DNA from 3 places in the Ochrobactrum sp. 19YEA23 genome. Region 3 is predicted to be linked to each of the others. Evidence: riboswitches for the same ligand, from Rfam matches in the RefSeq annotation. Region 3 holds a riboswitch; each other region holds the start of a gene.

Region 1 (6,262 bases), on a different contig from region 3:
TTGGCAGCCGGTTATGGGCTGCGGGCATGGTGAGGCCAGTGCCATTATTGCTCTGGATAAAGGCCTGCACATCGCTGGCCGGCATCGGGCGACCGGTCAGAAAGCCCTGCACTTCGCCGAAACGCTCGGTTCTCAAGCGCTCAAGCTGCTGTGTTGTTTCTACGCCTTCGGCGGTGGTGACGATGTTGAAACCAGCGCCCAGCGTGGCCACCGCCTGGATGATGGCGAGATCGCGCGTATCCGCTTCGATCCCGGATACGAAGCTGCGGTCGATCTTGATCTTGTCAAACGGAAAGGAGCGCAGATAACTGAGCGAGGAATAGCCGGTGCCGAAATCGTCCATGGCAATACGAGCGCCAAGGCGGCGCAACTCGAACAGCAATTCGATATTGTGCTTGCTGTTGGACAGAAACACCGATTCAGTGATTTCCAGTTCGAGCCGGTTTGGCGACAGGCGGGCGGCATCCAGCGCATCGGTTACAGAGTGCAACAGCGAGCTTTGGCTGAACTGGACCGGCGACAGATTGACTGAGACCTTGATGTCCTCCGGCCAGGAAACCGCTTCGCGGCAGGCAGCCAACAGCACCCAGTCACCGATAGGGCCGATCAATCCGGTTTCTTCCGCAAGCGGAATGAATTCCGCCGGGGAAATCATCCCGCGTTCGGGATGACGCCAGCGGATCAGTGCTTCGAAACCGGAAATCAACCCGCTCTCCAGATTGAAGATCGGCTGATAATGCAGTTCGAACTGTTGGGACGACAGCGCCTGACGCAGCTCGCTCGTCATGATGTGGCGCTTTTCAGCAGCCAGACGCAGCGAGTGCTGGTAGAAATGGAAGCTGCGCCTGCCGCTTGATTTCGATGCGTGAAGCGCCAGATCGGCATTGCGCATCAGTACGTCGGAATTATCGCCATGCAGCGGCGCCTGCGCGATGCCCATGCTGCAGGTGACGAATTCGGAATTGTCGCCGAGCTTGAACGGTTCCTGAAACGCCGAAAGTACCCGATCCGCAAACATGGCGATCTGGCCAACAGTCCCGCTGCGGTAGATGACGGCGAATTCATCGCCGCCGAGCCGTGCGATGAACTGGTCGCTCGTGGTGATCTGGCGCAACCGCTCGGCCACCTGCTGCAAAAGCTGGTCGCCTGCCTGATGGCCGATATTGTCGTTGATGCTCTTGAAATGATCGATGTCGATATAGAAAAGTGCAAATGGCTCCGCATCACCGCCCTTTTTCTGCAATTCCTCCACATGATGGGAGAAATAGGCACGGTTGGGCAATCGCGTGAGGCTGTCATGCATGGCGATATGGGCCATGCGCGCCTCGATTTCGCGTCGTTCGGTGACGTCTTCGATCAGGCCGATCAGATAGCGCGGCGAAGCGCCGTCAATCGGCGGAATGGAACTCTTGATCACGCGCAGAATACGCAGGGTTCCATCGTCGTGATGGGTTTTATATTCAACGCTCAGCGCTTCGCCCTTGCTCATCACCTGACGATCCTGCTGCGCATATTGGCGGCGCTCCAGATCCGTCATCAGTTGGGCGTCGGTAAAGCCGACCACCGTCTCGACCGCCTTGCCGCTCGCCTGCGAGGCCGCCTGATTGTAGAGCACATAACGCCCCTCATCCTGCATGTCCTTGATGAACACGCCGAGCGGCAGATTGCTGACAAGGCTATCGAGCAAAGACTGGGCATGGATCGCCTGCCGGTTGGCTTCGGCAAGTTCGGTCCGGTCCTGTACGATGGCGAGAATGGCTTCCCTGCCATCGAACTGCACCTCACGCCCGTAGGTCAGGACTTCGATGATTTCGCCGTCGGCGCGCCGGTGCTGCCAGCGCTCCGGGCGCTCCAGATCGCTACGATCACGAACAGCGCTCAGCATGCGCTCGCGCTCGGTATGCGGACGGATATCAAGTACGGTCATGCCCGGCAGCTCGTCGGGCGTGTAGCCGTAAAGCGCATAGGCTGCGTCGTTCATGATGATGAAGCCGAGGGTCTGCGGATCATAGACCCACATTGGCGTCGGATGGGTGGTGAACAGAATACGGAAATCCTGCTGGGATGTGCTCGCCATGGAGCCTCCCGCCTCTGCCGGACCGGCTTTCCGCTTCGCCATTATACACCCCTTGCCCCAAGCCGACACATGCCGTCAGTCTAAATTAGCCAATAAAACCTCTCACTGGAACATCATATTCCGCATGAGTTCATGACCAGACAGGCACGAACAAACAGGCGGGGACCGCCACCAGGACGCACTTCCCCGCAGGGACAATACGACCAATGGTTTTAACAAACCATATATGAAGGAGGCGCTCATTTAGTTTTTTCTGATGATCTTATTTTATCGCAGCTGCCGTCACCGGGAAGTGACCCCACATCCACTGAAGATTGCTTGACCGTTCAAAACTTCCGGCCTATGCCTATGGATGCAAAATTCGTTGGGGTGCCTCGAAAGAGGCTGAGAGGCGCGTTCTCGCGTTAACCCATTGAACCTGATCCGGGTAATACCTGCGTAGGGAACGGAGTTTGACGCGTCGCGGACAGGGTTCATCCCACTCGGAGCTTATGCTCCATACAGGTTCATGGCGTCTCATCTTTCCGTTCGGAATGAGAGACGATACGATGAACCAGAAACATAGTTTCTCCCGAACCAAATCCAACAATGACCAGACACGGTCTGCGCCCATCTGCGTGCCCCCCATCTGTGTGACCATTGCCGGTTCCGACAGTGGCGGCGGTGCTGGCATTCAGGCCGACCTCAAGACATTTTCGGCGCTCGGCGTCTATGGCGCGAGCGTCATTGCCGCTGTGACCGTGCAGAACACCTGTACGGTGAGCGCGGTGCATGACATCCCGCCCGCCATCGTCGCTGGGCAGATAGACGCCGTCTTCAGCGATCTCGACGTGGCTGCGGTGAAGATCGGCATGGTGTCCGTGCCTGAAACCATCGATGCCATTGCGCGCGGACTTGCCCATTTTTCAGGCCCTATCGTGCTCGATCCGGTGATGGTGGCCAAGTCGGGCGACCGGCTTTTGAGCGAAAACGCCATTGCGCTTTTGCGTCAGAAACTGGTGCCGCTCGCAACGCTTTTGACTCCCAACCGGCCTGAAGCGGCCTGCCTGCTCGGCTGCGGTCTGGCGCTCGACGATGAAGACGCCGAACAGCAGGGCCGCGCATTGCTCGAACTCGGCGCGAAAGCCGTTCTGATGAAGGGCGGGCATGCCGAAGGCGAAATTTGCGTCGACCTGCTCGTTCGCCGCGATCAGCCGACGCTGCGTATCGAAGCGCCACGCATCCGGACCGTCAACACCCATGGCACAGGCTGCACGCTCTCCTCGGCCATTGCGGCAGAGCTTGCCAAAAACCTGCCGCTCGAAAAAGCGGTGCTTGCAGCCCACACCTATCTGCAAGGGGCAATCCGCGCTGCCGACACATTGAAGATCGGACACGGCCATGGGCCGGTGCACCATTTCCATGACCTCTGGAAAACCCGCACGGAGGAGATTGCGTGATGCGCGTCACCATCATCGGAGCGGGTGTCGCCGGTCTTGCCACCGCCGCCGAGTTCACCGATCAGGGCCACGCCGTCACGGTGATTGCCCGCAGCCCGCAGATCGGTTCCGACTGCTGCTCCTGGCTTGCAGGCGGCATGCTGGCGCCATGGTGCGAGGGCGAAAGCGCCGAGGAGCCTGTGGTACGGCTCGGTCAGGAAGCCATCGGCTGGTGGGAAAAGCACGTCTCCGGCGTCAAGCGCGAAGGCACGCTGGTTCTGTCGCACAACCGCGACGCCAGCGAGTTGCGCCGCTTCGCCCGCCGCACGGAAGCCTTCGACACAATAGACAGTGAACGCATCGATGCGCTGGAACCCGATCTCGCCGGACGTTTCCGGCAGGGCCTGTTCTTCGCACGCGAAGGCCATCTCGATCCGCGCAAGACACTGGTTGAACTGGCCGGAAACCTGCAAAGAAAAGGCGTCGTGTTCCACCTCAATACGGAAGCGGACACAGCGAAGATCGACGCGGATATTATCGTCGATGCCCGCGGTCTTAGCGCCCGCGATGTGCTGCCCGATCTGCGCGGTGTCAAAGGTGAGATGCTGGTTGTCCGCTCGCGTGACATCAACCTTTCGCGGCCTGTGCGTCTCCTGCATCCACGCATTCCGCTCTACATCGTGCCGCGCGGCGACGGCGTGCACATGATCGGCGCGACGATGATCGAAAGCGATCAGCGCAGTGGCATCAGCGTGCGCTCGACATTGGAGCTTTTGAGCGCGGCTTACGCCCTGCATCCGGCCTTCGGCGAAGCGGAGATTCTCGAAACCGGCGTCGATGCGCGCCCCGCCTTTCCAGACAACCTGCCCCGCGTGCGACGGCGTGGCAAAACCATCTATGTCAACGGGCTTTACCGCCATGGCTTCCTGCTTTCGCCCGCCGTGGCACGCATGGCGGTTGCGGCCGCGACCACGCCCGAAACCATGCCCGAATTTGTGGAGGACTATGCATGACGATCGTGCTCAACGGTGAAGTCATCACCACGGCAGCCGCCAATCTGGCGGCGCTGCTGACCGAGATCGAACTGGATGAAGCGATTGTTGCAACCGCGCTGAACGGTGAATTCGTGGCCAGCGACGAGCGCGCAGCCGCGACCTTGTCGGCTGGCGACCGCATCGAAGTTCTGGCCCCGATGCAGGGAGGCTGAGATGCTGGAATTCTACGGCCAACAATTTGAAAGCCGCCTGCTGCTCGGCACGGCGCAATATCCATCGCCCGCCATATTGGCGGATGCGGTGCGCGCTTCGCAAAGCGATATCGTCACCGTGTCGCTGCGCCGCGAAAGCGGCGATGCGCGCGCCGGACAAGACTTCTGGGCGCTGATCCGCGAGCTGGGCGTCGCCGTTCTGCCCAATACGGCAGGCTGCCACACGCCGCGTGAAGCGGTAACCACCGCCAAAATGGCGCGTGAAATCTTCGGCACCAACTGGATCAAGCTGGAAGTGATCGGCGACCACGACACGTTGCAGCCCGACCCGTTCGGTCTGGTCGAAGCAGCGCGCATACTGTGCGACGACGGTTTTGAGGTCTTTCCCTATATGAATGACGATCTTGTCGTCGCGGAAAAGCTCATTGAAGCCGGTTGCAAAGTGCTGATGCCCTGGGGCGCGCCGATCGGCTCGGGCCGTGGCCTCAACAATCCTTATGCGCTGAAAACCATGCGGGCGCATTTCCCCGATATTCCGCTTGTTGTCGATGCCGGCATCGGTGTGCCGTCCCATGCGGCTGCGGCGATGGAACTTGGCTATGACGCCGTGCTCATCAACACCGCTGTCGCCAAGGCTGGCGATCCCGTCGCCATGGCGCGCGGTTTTGCCCTTGCGATTGAAGCCGGGCGGCTCGCTTTTGAAGCAGACGCCATCGAAGCGCGCGATATGGCGGCACCTTCCACCCCTCTTCTCGGAAAGGCGTTTTTGTAATGGCCCTCGATCCGTTCTACCCGATCTTCGATAGCGCAAAATGGCTGGAGCGTATGGTGCCGCTTGGCGTCAAACTGGTGCAGTTGCGCGCCAAGGATAAGACCGAGCAGGACCTGCGCAGCGAAATCCGCGCCGCGCGGAAAATCTGCCTTGCCCATGACTGCCAGCTGATCGTCAACGACTACTGGAAGCTCGCGCTGGAGGAAGGTTGCGACTTCATCCATCTCGGACAGGAAGACCTCGACGATGCTGATCTTGACGCCATTCGCGCCGGTGGTTTGAAACTGGGTGTTTCGAGCCATGACGAGGCGGAACTGGACCGCGCCCTGTCGGTAAAGCCAGACTATATCGCGCTTGGCCCCATCTACCCGACCATTTTGAAAAAGATGAAATGGCACGAACAGGGCCTGCCCCGTCTTGGCCAATGGAAGGCGCGGATTGGCGACATTCCACTGGTCGGGATCGGCGGTATGAGCGTCGAACGCGCACCGGGCGTTTTCGAAGCGGGCGCCGATATCGTTTCCGTCGTCACCGACATCACCCTCAATGCCGACCCCGAAAGCCGCCTGCGCCAATGGATCGAAACCACCCGCGCTTATGCAGGCCACGCTCTGGAGCAGACCCCCATGGAAAGGCAACGCACATGAAAAAGACCGTCTTCGCCGCCCTGTTCGGCCTCGCTTTCACCGCTGCCACCGCCGCTCACGCCGACGACAAGCTAAAGCTCATTCTCGACTGGTATGTGAACCCCGATCACGGTCCCATCATCGTCGCCGACAAGCTCGGCT
Region 2 (6,262 bases), on a different contig from region 3:
GGATCAAAGCCAATGTCCATCTCCTCGTTTCAGATCATACTCGTGGAGTACCGGCGCATAAAGCGCACAGCATCCGGTTGATTGACATCACTTCATGCCGGGCGTGCCGTCGAACTTCTTTTCGAGATGGTCCCACACTTCGATATATTCCTGCTGCATGGGGGCCTCGCGCGCGGCGAATTCTGTCAAATGCTGCGGGAAGCGGGTCTCGAACATGAAGCTCATCGTATTATCAAGCTTTTCCGGACGCAGCTCCGCATTCGACGCGCCTTCAAATGCGTCGCGGTCAGGACCATGCGGCAACATGCAATTGTGCAGGCTGATGCCACCCGGCGCAAAGCCCTGCGGCTTGGCATCATAGACACCGTAAATATTGCCCATCAGCTCGGACATGATGTTCTTGTGATACCATGGCGGACGGAAGGAATGTTCCGCCACCAGCCAGCGTTCGCGGAACAGCACGAAGTCGATATTGGCCGTTCCTTCCTGACCCGACGGCGCGGTCAGCACCGTGAAAATCGACGGATCGGGATGGTCGAACAGAATGGCGCCAACCGGCGAATAAGTGCGCAGATCATATTTATAGGCACAGTAATTGCCATGCCACGCCACAATATCGAGCGGCGAATGGTCAATCCAGCTCTCGTGGAACTGGCCGCACCATTTGATGACAACACGCGAGCGCGCCTGTTTATCTTCATAAGCCGCAACGGGGGATTTGAAATCGCGTGGATTGGCAAGGCAGTTCGCGCCGATAGGACCACGACCCGGCATATCGAATTTCTGGCCGTAATTCTCGCAGACGAAACCGCGGCACGGTCCCTCAAGCACCTCGACGCGATAGACAAGACCGCGCGGGATAATGGCAATTTCCTTGGGCTCAAGATCGATGATGCCAAGCTCGGTGCAGAAGCGCAGGCGGCCCTCCTGCGGCACGACCAGCAATTCGCTGTCGGCAGAGTAAAAATACTCGTCCTCCATCGAGCGCGTGATCAGATAGACATGGCTTGCCATACCGATCTGGATATTCACATCGCCCGCCGTGGTCATGGTGCGCATGCCGGTGATCCACGTCAGATCCTCATCCGGCCCCGGCAGCGGGATAGGGTCCCAGCGATACTGGCCGAGACTGGTGATATTGCGCCGCTGCGGATCGCCGACCGGCAGATTGGGCGCGGTCTTCCAGTACGGCACATCTATCAGCTGGAATCGGCCCGTATGATGGACCGATGGGCGAATGCGATAGCACCAGGTCCGCTCGTTTTGACCACGCGGCGCGGTGAAAGCGGTGCCGGACAGCTGCTCGGCATAAAGCCCGTAATTGCATTTCTGCGGTGAATTCTGACCTTGCGGCAAAGCGCCCGGCAGCGCCTCGGTTTCAAAGTCATTGCCGAAACCGGGCATATAGCCCTCGACCGTTCCAGTCGTTACCGATGCGCGGACCATGCCCTGCGGGATCGTGTGAGTGGTCATGATTATTCCTCCCGGCAAATTCGTTGCTCTAACAACGATATTAACGTTGCGAATGCAACGAAGTCAATGCTTCTTGCGTGACACGTCTTTTTCCGTTGTATTTGCAATGAAACTCTGCTCCTTTCCTGCAAAAAGGAGACGTGCATGGCATTCGAACTCGATAGCTTCCTGCCCTATCGGCTCAGTGTGGTGGCCGCGCGGATCAGCGAGCGATTTGCAAAACGCTATGCCGCCGAGGCGGGGCTGACCATCCCTGAATGGCGCGTATTGGCGCATCTCTATCGTAGCGGCGAAGTCAGCATCCGGGATATCAATACCCGGGTCAATCTCGACAAGTCGATTGTCAGCCGGGCCGCAACCCGTCTGGAAGGTGCGGGCTTACTGCGTAAATCCGACAACAATGTCGACCGTCGATTGATTGTACTCGCACTCACCCCCAAGGGGGAAGAACTGATGCACCGTCTCGGCAAGATTGCCGACGAGTTTCAGGCGGAGATCCTTAAAGATCTAGGCCCGGACGCCAAACATTTTCTCGATGGGCTGACCCGCCTTTCCAGCGCCCACCCTTCGCGATAGTTGCGAACCTCACTCGGCTTCAGTCACCTGTTTGACGGCCTTGTGCAGAGCAGCAATGCCCGTTTCCAGAGCCAGCCGGTCCTGCTCGGACATCGCACCCAAGATGGCATTGGCCTTGGCATCGACTTCGCCAAAGGCCTTTTGAAACAGGGCTTGGCCCGCATCCGTGACAGCATAGTGCCGCAAACGTCGGTCTTCTTTCGATACAGTCCTGACAATCAGGCCTTTCTCTTCCAGACGGCTGGCGGCCCGACTGACCTGCACCTTGTCGAGGGAGGTGCGCTGGGCAAGCCGCACGGAATCGATGGAACCTGCCTCCGCCAGCAGAAACAGCAGACGCCATTCCTCACGCATCAGCCCATATTCGTGACCATAAACAGCAACCAGCTGCCGGGAGAACGCTTCCGCGACAATCGCGAGCCTATAAGGAAAAAACGTCTCCATGCGCATTGCATACCCCTCACAAAGTCTTTTCATTTCAATCATTTTCCCGGAATGGACGGACAATTTCAAAGGCTTTTTCAAGAGCGAGATCTAGTCGGAGCGAAACGCGGTCTGATAAGATTGCGCCTCAATGAAAACTACCCGTACACCACTGTTATCCTGTCCGTTCGAACTGCCTTTTGAATTGATCCTCGCACCTCCTGCAGATTGTAATCCCCAGAAACTGATGGCCACTATTTCATTGCATATGTAACGTTGCTATTGCAATGAACTTGACTTCGTTGCAAATGATACGATTATAGGGAGCCGGTAGCGAGGAACCGGCATTTCAAATGCTGGGCAGCGGAGGAGCAGCCATGAACACATCAGCACCGGCGGGCACAATGGATGCCGCGCAGACGCAAAAATCATCGATACGGCTTCTTTTCGCGGCCAGCACCGGCACGATTATCGAGTGGTATGACTTCGCGGTTTTCGCTTTTTGCGCCGCACTTGTTTTCAACACCGCGTTTTTTCCGGTGGTCGATCCGATCACCGGCCTGATTGCAGCCCTGTCTACGCAGGCCGTCGGCTTTATCGCTCGTCCCGCTGGAGGCTGGTTCTTCGGTGTTCTGGGTGACAGGATAGGGCGCAAGCAGGCACTCGTGATCAGTCTTTTCCTGATGGGCGGCGCGACTGTCGCCATGGGCCTGCTCCCCACCTATCAGCAGATTGGCGTGTTCGCTCCCCTGTTGCTGCTCCTAATGCGCCTGTTGCAAGGTTTTGCCATCGGCGGCGAATCCACTGGCGCGCTGGTGCTGATCGCCGAAAGCCTTCCGGCCAAGCAGCGTGGGCTCTGGACCGGATTTCCCATGATCGGCGGACCAGCCGGGAATGTACTTGCCACCGCCGTTATCGGTTTGGTCATCGGGCATTTCGGATCGGACGCTTTTGTAGAATGGGCGTGGCGTATTCCCTTCATCGCCTCCATCCTGCTGATCGGTCTCGGTCTATGGGTCCGGCGCAAGGTCGAGGAATCGCCTGCTTTCATCCATCTGCAGGAACAAAAGACCGAAGCCATCAAAGCACCCTTGCGCGAAGCAATCACGACCCAAGGCGCTAATATGCTCCGCGTCCTGTTCGTCAAGGCTGGCGAAAGCGCGCTTTTCTATCTCTTCTCCACATTCTTCGTCGTGCTGGCGACCGTGTTCCTCAAAGTGCCGCGTGAAGCTGCCCTCGGCGCACTGTTCGTCGGTTCCATTGCCGAAGTCGCGGTCATACTCGCGGCAGGCGCCACCGCAGACCGTATCGGACGCAAGGCCGTTACGCTGGTGGGTCTCGTGGGCGGTATCGGCGCAGGCTTCTGGCTATTCAGCCTGCCGCCCGGCGCAGACACCGCGACGCTCACTTGGGCAACCGTGCTGACGCTCTCCTTCCACGGCATTATCGTGGGTGGCATGTCGGCCTATTTCACCGAACTCTTCCCGGCGCGCGTTCGCTACACGGCTATGTCGACATCCTATTCCGTCGCCACGGTGTTGGGTGGAGCGCTTGCCCCGATCATCGGCACGTGGCTGCTCGAGATATTCGGCACGCCCTTCGCGGTCGCGATCTACGCTACATTGATGGCAATCCCGGCGATCTATGTGATGATCACCACACCGGAAACCAAAGGCAGGGATCTGGTGAATTAAAGCGCTTCGGATTTTCAAAAAGCCGCATCAGTGATGATGCCAAATGGAAAAAGAGAAGCCAAGCTTCACCGTTTGTTTTACGTCCATGGTCGGGAATAGAAACACGCGCGCAGCCAACCGGTCTTGACGACCAAAACTGCCCGTGCATAATTTTAAGCATTCACCAGGGGAGTCCCGGCAAGGGGCTGAGATACTGCTAGCGTGCGCAGTGACCCGTTGAACCTGATCCAGTTCATACTGGCGTAGGGACGGTGCAAATGCTGGAATGCGAGCGTCCACTGGATGCTTCCTGATGGCGTTTTTTCATCCTTCCAACACTGGAACTGGGTCTCCAACGTCACATCTTGGAGCCTCAACCATGTCTATTATTACTGGCAACACAGCCCCGACTGTTACCACTGGCCCTCTCCCCGCGTCCCGAAAACTAAGCATACCAGGAACGCTTTATCCGGATATCCGCGTCCCGATGCGAGAAATTGCGCTGCATCCCAGTTCCGGGCTGCCACCCGTTACGGTCTATGACCCGTCTGGCCCCTACACCGACGATCACGCAACGATCAATATCGAAAAAGGGTTGCCCCGACTGCGCGAAAGCTGGATCAGCGGGCGTGGCGATGTCGAAGCCTATGAAGGGCGCTCGGTTCAACCCGCAGATAACGGCTTTGCGACAGGTGAACGACTGACACCGGAATTCCCTTTTCTAAATGCACCGTTGAAAGCAAGGAATGGCAAGGCGGTTACCCAGCTTGCTTATGCCCGTGCAGGGATCATCACTCCCGAAATGGAATTCGTCGCCATCCGCGAAAACCTTGGGCGACAAGCTGTCCAGCATGAATTGCCGCGCGACGGGCAAGGTTTCGGCGCCAACATTCCCGACTATGTAACACCGGAATTCGTTCGCCAGGAGATTGCAGAGGGACGCGCTATTCTTCCTGCCAATATCAACCATCCTGAATCCGAGCCGATGATCATCGGGCGGAACTTTCTGGTTAAGATCAACGCTAATATCGGCAATTCTGCCGTAACATCTTCTATGGGCGAGGAAGTTGAAAAGATGGTATGGGCGATCCGTTGGGGTGCCGATACGGTCATGGACCTTTCAACCGGACGAAACATTCACAATATTCGAGAATGGATCATCCGGAACTCGCCAGTTCCAATCGGTACGGTACCGCTCTATCAGGCTCTGGAGAAGGTCAATGGTATCGCCGAAGATCTGAACTGGCAGATCTATCGCGACACATTGATCGAACAGGCCGAACAAGGCGTTGATTATTTTACCATACACGCTGGCGTGCGGCTTTCTTATATCCACCTCACCGCCAATCGCGTAACCGGCATCGTTTCACGCGGCGGTTCGATCATGGCGAAGTGGTGCCTACACCACCACAAAGAGAGTTTTCTCTACGAACATTTCGAAGAAATTTGCGATATCTGTCGGGCATACGATGTCTCATTCTCCCTTGGCGACGGTCTGCGTCCGGGATCGATCGCAGATGCCAATGACGCGGCACAATTTGCCGAACTCGAGACGCTTGGAGAACTGACCCAGATAGCCTGGTCCAAGGATTGCCAGGTAATGATAGAAGGACCCGGCCACGTTCCTATGCACAAGATCAAAGAGAACATGGACAAGCAATTACACACGTGCGGAGAGGCGCCGTTCTACACGCTCGGACCGCTGACCACTGATATCGCACCCGGTTATGACCATATAACCTCGGGAATTGGTGCAGCGATGATCGGCTGGTTCGGCACCGCCATGCTTTGCTACGTTACCCCGAAGGAGCACCTCGGCTTGCCCAACCGCGACGATGTTAAAATCGGTGTCGTCACCTACAAGATAGCCGCTCATGCCGCAGACCTCGCAAAAGGGCATCCGTCAGCGCGTATCCGTGATGATGCGCTATCGCGGGCTCGGTTCGAATTCCGCTGGGAAGATCAGTTCAATCTTTCACTGGATCCAGAGACAGCACGTTCTTATCATGACGAGACCTTACCCAAGGAGGCTCACAAGGACGCTCATTTCTGCTCCATGTGTGGTCCCAAGTTCTGTTCAATGCAAATCTCACATGAGATACGCGCAGGATCGCAGG
Region 3 (6,262 bases):
TCTCTTCCCGCAGCATTTCGAGTTCCAGCCATTCTTCTTCCATGGCGGCGTTCTCGCTGCGCTTCTTTTCCAGAAGATCGGCGGTCTTGGCAAAAAGCGTCGGGTCCTTGGCATAGAGCTGCGGATCGGCAAGCTTGCCTTCAAGGACGGTGATTTCCTTGCCCAGAGCGTCCATCTTGCCCGGCAGCGTTTCCAGCGCGAATTTCTGCTTGAAGGAGAGCTTGCGCTTTTCCTCACGCTTCGGCTGCGAAGCCTCCTCGCTGCTATCGCCGCCCTTATCACCAGCGCGGGCGTTCGCCGTCTTGACGTTGCGACGCTCCAGCGCCTGTTCCTTGCGCTGCGCCATCATGTCGGCATAGCCGCCCGCATATTCCAGCCAGCGTCCATCGCCTTCCGGCGCAATCACGGACGTCACCGTCCGGTCGAGAAAATCGCGATCATGGCTGACCAGAATGACGGTGCCCGGAAAACCTGCGACCAGTTCCTGCAACAGATCCAGCGTCTCCATATCGAGATCGTTGGTCGGTTCGTCGAGGATCAGCAGGTTGGCAGGGCGAGCTAGCACACGGGCCAGCATCAGACGCGCCCTTTCGCCACCGGAAAGCTCGCGGATCGGCGTGCGGGCCTGTTCCGGCTGGAATAGAAAGTCCTTCATATAGGAAACAACATGGCGCTGCTCGCCATTGATGACGAGGTTTTCCCCGCGCCCATCGGTCAGATAATGCGACAGCGTCTCATCCAGATTGAGGCTGTCACGCTTCTGGTCAAGCTCGGCCATTTCCAGATTGACGCCCAGCCGAAGCGTGCCGGAATCTGGCGCCAGCTTGTCGGTCAGGAGCGAGAGCAGTGTGGTTTTTCCCGCACCGTTCGGGCCGACCAGACCGATCCGGTCGCCACGCTGCACGCGTGTCGAGAAATCCTTGACCAGTACGCGGTCGCCATAGGCCTTGTTGAGCCCCTTGGCTTCGACCACCAGCTTGCCGGATTCCTTGGAATCGCTGGCCGTCAGAACCGCCGAACCTTGCGCCTTACGGTGATTGCGGAAATCCGCACGCATGGAATGCAATTCGCCGAGGCGGCGCATATTGCGCTTGCGGCGCGCCGTAACGCCATAGCGCAGCCAATGCTCCTCGCGGGCAATCTGGCGGCCAAGCTTGTGATGATCGCGCTCTTCTTCTTCCAGAACCTTGTCGCGCCATTCCTCGAAATGGCCGAAACCCTGCTCCAGACGGCGTGTGATGCCACGGTCGAGCCAGACGGTCGCGCGGCTGACATTTTCCAGAAAGCGACGGTCATGCGAGATCAGCACGATGGCCGAGCGGATCTGGCGCAATTCGCCTTCCAGCCATTCGATGGTCGTCAGATCGAGATGGTTGGTCGGCTCGTCCAGCAAAAGCACATCGGGCTGCGGCGCGATCACACGCGCCAGCGCTGCGCGGCGTGCTTCACCGCCCGAAAGATAATCCGGATTTTCTTCGCCGGTCAGGCCCAGATGCTCCAGAAGATAGGTCACGCGATGCGGATCGTCGGTCGGTCCGAGCCCGGCTTCAACATAGGCGCGCACGCTGGCAAAACCGTCCATGTCCGGCACCTGCGGCAGATAGCGAACGGTCGCGCCCGGATGCTTGAACACTTCGCCCGAAGTCGGCTCGACCATGCCGGCGGCAATCTTCAGAAGCGTGGACTTGCCGGAACCATTGCGCCCGACCAGCGCGATGCGGTCGCCCTCGCTCACCGAAAGGCTCGCATCCTCCAGAAGAGGCGTACCGCCGAAGGTGAGCTTGATCTGGTCTAGGCGAAGGAGCGGTGGTGCCATGGTGTCTTCTGAGGCTTTCTGGGCGGTTCTCGGGATGTGCTTTGAAATTCCGCCCTGCTTGTCCGCGACAAAAGCCGTTCTGTCAAATGGATCGATAGGAAAGAGGCACGAAAAACAAACAGGCCGGGTTTCCCCGGCCTGTCCGTCATACGATTTTAAGCTTCAAGCTTACTGGCAGCGTGCTTCGTAGACGCGGCCGTAATTATCGCGATAGCGGCAGTACTGCACGCCATTACGCGTCTGGGCAGCGCCAACCAGCGTACCGGCAACAGCACCGATAGCAGCACCCGTGAGAGCGCCACGGCCGTTACCGCCGATTGCACCACCGGCGAGAGCACCAATTGCTGCGCCGCCAACACCGTAACCAGCCGTGCGCTGTTCGTTGGTCGTGCATGCTGCTGTCGACAATGCGAGCACCCCGGCAACCGCAATCATGGAAAGACGTGACTTCATCAAACAATCTCCTGTCAAAGTTGACACTTCAGGTGCCGATTTTGCGTCCCCAATTTCGGCGCTAACTAATAAACCCGCTTACGCATTTGAAATACGTTTCGCTGTCAAGCGTCAAGCCTTTTCAATCGGTAAGGTTAGCGATGCCCCGTCTGCATGCTCCGAATTTAAGTTTGCAACAAGTATCGCTAAGCCAGAACGCACAGTAATGCGAAGTGTTCCACGCACTATATTGGAAACTGTCCACGAAGAACCAAAAGGAAGGGTCACGTTGTCTAACGGCCACTCCGCATTTGTGATTGAAAGCCCCTCCACAGAGGTGAAACTGATGACGCTGAACAGCGTGCCTTCCGGGAAATCATAGGTAAACTCGCCAGCCGTCACCGGCCAGGCTTCTTCCACACCACTGGACAGAAGAACATTCCGCCCTTTGTTTGCCTGCGCTGTCGCCATTGTGAGATGCAGCAGCGTATGATCGGTACGCTGGCCGCCGAAAGCACCGCACAAAATGGCGCGTGTCGCGCCACGGGCAAAGGCTTCCTCGAAAGCCAGTTCGCCGTCCGTCATATCCTTGGCGCGGGGAAATGTCTTTTGCGGCACATGGGCATATTGCTCGAGCAAGGCTTGCGGCGTGGAATCGAAATCGCCGAGCCACAGTTCCGGCTCGACGCCCAGAGCGGCTGCATGACGAATACCGCCATCGGCTGCAAGAATACGCGCTCCGACAATCTGCTGCCGCAGCCGTTCGGTTACGACGAGGTCGCCGCCGAGAAGGATGACGAATGTGCTCATAAGCCGCTCATATCATGGGCAAATCGCAGCTGGAAGTCCGCTTTGTCCCAGTTTGCATCGGTTTTGCCTCTCTTGCCCTTTATGGCCTGACATATTAATGTCGCAACGCTCTAACGGGGTGCCATTTGTTCCCATGAATGGCTGAGAGGTTTTTCCAAAAACCAACCCGCTGAACCTGATCCGGTTTGCACCGGCGGAGGGATTAGATGCTGCTCTGCGGCACGATCCCGAAAAGTTGCAGCTTTTCGGTTACGGTTGTGCTCCAGACCCCAAGCGGCGCTATATCCTTTTAACTTGATGAAAGGACGTGCCGTTATGCGGCTGTTATCTTTGCTGGCCTTCTCTTTTGCGGCAGCGGTGAGTCTCGCGCCCGCAGCGCAAGCTAAAGACAAGCTTACCATCTACACCTATGACAGTTTCATTTCCGAATGGGGCCCCGGCCCCAAGGTGAAGGAAAACTTCGAGAAGGAATGCGACTGCGAGATCAACTGGGTCGCTTCCGCAGACGGCGTCGCGCTGCTCAACCGGCTGAAGCTTGAAGGTGGCAACACCAAGGCCGATATTGTGCTTGGCCTCGACACCAATCTCACCACCGAAGCGCGCGCCAGCGGGTTCTTCGCGCCAAGCGGCATCGATCTTGGCAATGTCAGCGTGCCGGGGGATTTCAAGGACGATATTTTCGTGCCCTATGACTATGGCTATTTCGCCATCGTCTATGATTCGGAAAAGCTGCCCAATCCGCCCAAGAGCCTGAAAGAACTGGTCGAAGGGGACCCGTCGCAGAAGATCGTGCTTCAGGATCCGCGCACCTCGACGCCGGGTCTTGGCATACTGCTTTGGATGAAAGCCGTCTATGGCGATCAGGCGGGCGATGCCTGGCAGAAATTGCAGAAGCGCATTCTCACCGTCACGCCTGGCTGGTCGGAAGCCTATGGCCTCTTCACCAAGGGTGAAGCACCGATGGTGCTCTCCTATACCAGTTCGCCAGCCTATCATGTCATCGCGGAGAAGACAGATCGCTATAAGGCGCTGGCCTATCCGGAAGGCAATTACCTCCAGATCGAACTGGCCGCCCAGACGACGACTGGCGCCAAGAACCCGCTGGCGCAGAAGTTCCTGTCCTTCATGACCGGCCCCGGCTTTCAGGATGTGATCCCGGAAACCAACTGGATGTTCCCGGCAGGCAAGACATCGACGCCGCTTCCCGCCGCTTTCGACGCATTGCCGAAGCCGGAAAAGACCTTGCTCATTCCATCCGACGAGGTTGCGAAGAACCGCAAGGCCTGGGTCGATGAATGGCTGGCAGCCACCAGCAAATGATCGGCACTCCGGCAGGCAAAAACACCAGCTCCGCCCCCGCGATGAAACCCGTCGCGGGGGCTTTGGCGCTGGCTTTTCTTGTCGTGCTTGCCGGTGGCGCGCTCATCGCGCTTGCCTTTGAAGCCAGCGGCGGCTTCGATGCCGCCGCAAATTTCGATGCCTATCTCTGGCGAACCGCCCGTTTCACTATCGCACAGGCCATCGCGTCGAGCCTGCTTTCGGTTGCCTTTGCTATTCCCGTTGCGCGCGCCTTGCATTCGGAAGCGCATTTTCCCGGGCGGGGTTTTATTCTGCGGCTGTTCGCTCTGCCGCTCGCGTTGCCTGCCCTTGTGGCCGTGCTGGGCGTTACCAGCATTTACGGTCGAAACGGCCTGATCGCCCATATGTCGGACGCTGCGGGCCACTCGTTCCAGCCGGATATCTATGGCATTACGGGCATTTTGATCGCGCATGTGTTCTTCAACATGCCGCTGGCGGTGCGGCTCATTCTCGCTGCCTATGAATCGATACCCGCCGATTATTGGAAACTGGCGGCCCAGCTTGGCATGGGCAATCGCGCCCGTTTTCGGCTGATCGAATGGCCGGTTATCCGCCGCAGCCTGCCCGGCATGGCGGGGCTGATCTTCATGCTATGCGTGACAAGCTTCACTACTGTGCTGACGCTCGGCGGCGGTCCGCGCGCGACAACGCTGGAAGTGGCGATCTATCAAAGCCTGCATTTTGATTTCGACCCGGCGCGCGCGGTGGCGCTCACCGTCACCCAGCTCGGCCTGACCTTGCTGATCCTGCTGGCCCTGCGCCTGACCGGGCGTCCTTCAGAAGAAGGCTTTACCCACACGGCAGCACCGCGCCGCTACGGCAGGCCTGCGCGGGGTGAACGCCTGTTCAACATCACCGCCATTCTCATCGGTTTTCTTTATGTCGCCTTGCCAATTGCAGGCGTGGTCGTGTCCGGCCTTGCTGCCGACCTCACCCGCCTGCTCAGCGAAACGACAGTCTGGCGCGCCATCGGCACCAGCCTTGCGCTCGGTTTTTCTGCGGCAACGCTCTCAGTGCTTCTCTCGCTGGCGCTCGTTTCGGCCCGGGAAGCAGTCAGAAACAACAAAATAGCCAGCCTGTTCGATACGGGCGCGAGCCTGATACTCGTCATGCCGCCTATCGTGATCGGCGCGGGATGGTTCATCCTGCTGCGCCATTTCACCAATCCTTTCGCCATCGCGCCGGTGATGGTGGTAACCGTCAACGCTGCTATGGCTATGCCTTTCGCGGTCCGGCTATTGCGCCCGGCCTGGGATACGGCAGCTGCGCGTCACAATCGGCTCTGTGCCCAGCTTGGCATTCATGGCCTCAATCGGCTTCGGCTCATTGACTGGCCGTCGATCCGCAGACCTTTTGGCATGGCTTTCGCCTTTGCCATGGCGCTTTCCATTGGCGACCTCGGCACAATCGCGCTGTTCGGCAGCGATGCGCTTCTGACCCTGCCCTATCTTCTCTTGCAGCGCATGGGCAGTTACCGCACATTCGATGCTGCCGGTCTGGCGCTCATTCTGGGGCTTCTTTGCCTCGGCCTGATGATGCTTGCCGACCGCGCCGCCACATCCCGGAAAGAGAATTCCGTTTCATGACTGCTTCCGCCGACATCCGCCTCACCGACGTGCGTTTCAGCTATGGCGAAACCGCAATGCGCTTCGACCTGGCTATTGCGGGCGGTTCTATTGCGGCCATTGTCGGGCCGAGCGGCTCGGGCAAATCCACGCTCCTGAACCTCATTGCCGGTTTCGAGACGCCTTCATCGGGCATGATTGCCATTGGCGGTGTCGATGTGACGCGTCTTCCGCCGCCGGAACGACCGGTTTCGATGGTGTTTCAGGAAAACAATCTGTT

Evidence for each region. Region 3 has a riboswitch for thiamine pyrophosphate ahead of thiB (thiamine ABC transporter substrate binding subunit). Riboswitches for the same ligand answer to the same signal wherever they lie in the genome.
Region 1: it holds a riboswitch for thiamine pyrophosphate, as region 3 does, so the genes downstream of both, thiD (bifunctional hydroxymethylpyrimidine kinase/phosphomethylpyrimidine kinase) here and thiB (thiamine ABC transporter substrate binding subunit) in region 3, are expected to answer to the same signal.
Region 2: it holds a riboswitch for thiamine pyrophosphate, as region 3 does, so the genes downstream of both, thiC (phosphomethylpyrimidine synthase ThiC) here and thiB (thiamine ABC transporter substrate binding subunit) in region 3, are expected to answer to the same signal.

What each region holds. Positions count from the first base shown of each region.
Region 1 is NZ_JASAMQ010000001.1:595,108-601,369, reverse strand. It holds gene QBD01_RS02695 (putative bifunctional diguanylate cyclase/phosphodiesterase) at 1-2,020, opposite strand, end outside; TPP riboswitch at 2,433-2,539, shown strand; gene thiD (bifunctional hydroxymethylpyrimidine kinase/phosphomethylpyrimidine kinase) at 2,626-3,516, shown strand; gene thiO (glycine oxidase ThiO) at 3,516-4,508, shown strand; gene thiS (sulfur carrier protein ThiS) at 4,505-4,702, shown strand; gene QBD01_RS02675 (thiazole synthase) at 4,704-5,474, shown strand; gene QBD01_RS02670 (thiamine phosphate synthase) at 5,474-6,121, shown strand; gene QBD01_RS02665 (ABC transporter substrate-binding protein) at 6,118-6,262, shown strand, end outside.
Region 2 is NZ_JASAMQ010000010.1:356-6,617, reverse strand. It holds gene fahA (fumarylacetoacetase) at 1-13, opposite strand, end outside; gene hmgA (homogentisate 1,2-dioxygenase) at 88-1,473, opposite strand; gene QBD01_RS21130 (MarR family winged helix-turn-helix transcriptional regulator) at 1,618-2,049, shown strand; gene QBD01_RS21125 (MarR family transcriptional regulator) at 2,059-2,493, opposite strand; gene QBD01_RS21120 (MFS transporter) at 2,850-4,166, shown strand; TPP riboswitch at 4,322-4,433, shown strand; gene thiC (phosphomethylpyrimidine synthase ThiC) at 4,525-6,262, shown strand, end outside.
Region 3 is NZ_JASAMQ010000011.1:105,394-111,655, reverse strand. It holds gene QBD01_RS22225 (ABC-F family ATP-binding cassette domain-containing protein) at 1-1,816, opposite strand, end outside; gene QBD01_RS22220 (glycine zipper domain-containing protein) at 1,985-2,269, opposite strand; gene QBD01_RS22215 (thiamine diphosphokinase) at 2,381-3,058, opposite strand; TPP riboswitch at 3,163-3,277, shown strand; gene thiB (thiamine ABC transporter substrate binding subunit) at 3,374-4,378, shown strand; gene thiP (thiamine/thiamine pyrophosphate ABC transporter permease ThiP) at 4,375-6,003, shown strand; gene thiQ (thiamine ABC transporter ATP-binding protein) at 6,000-6,262, shown strand, end outside.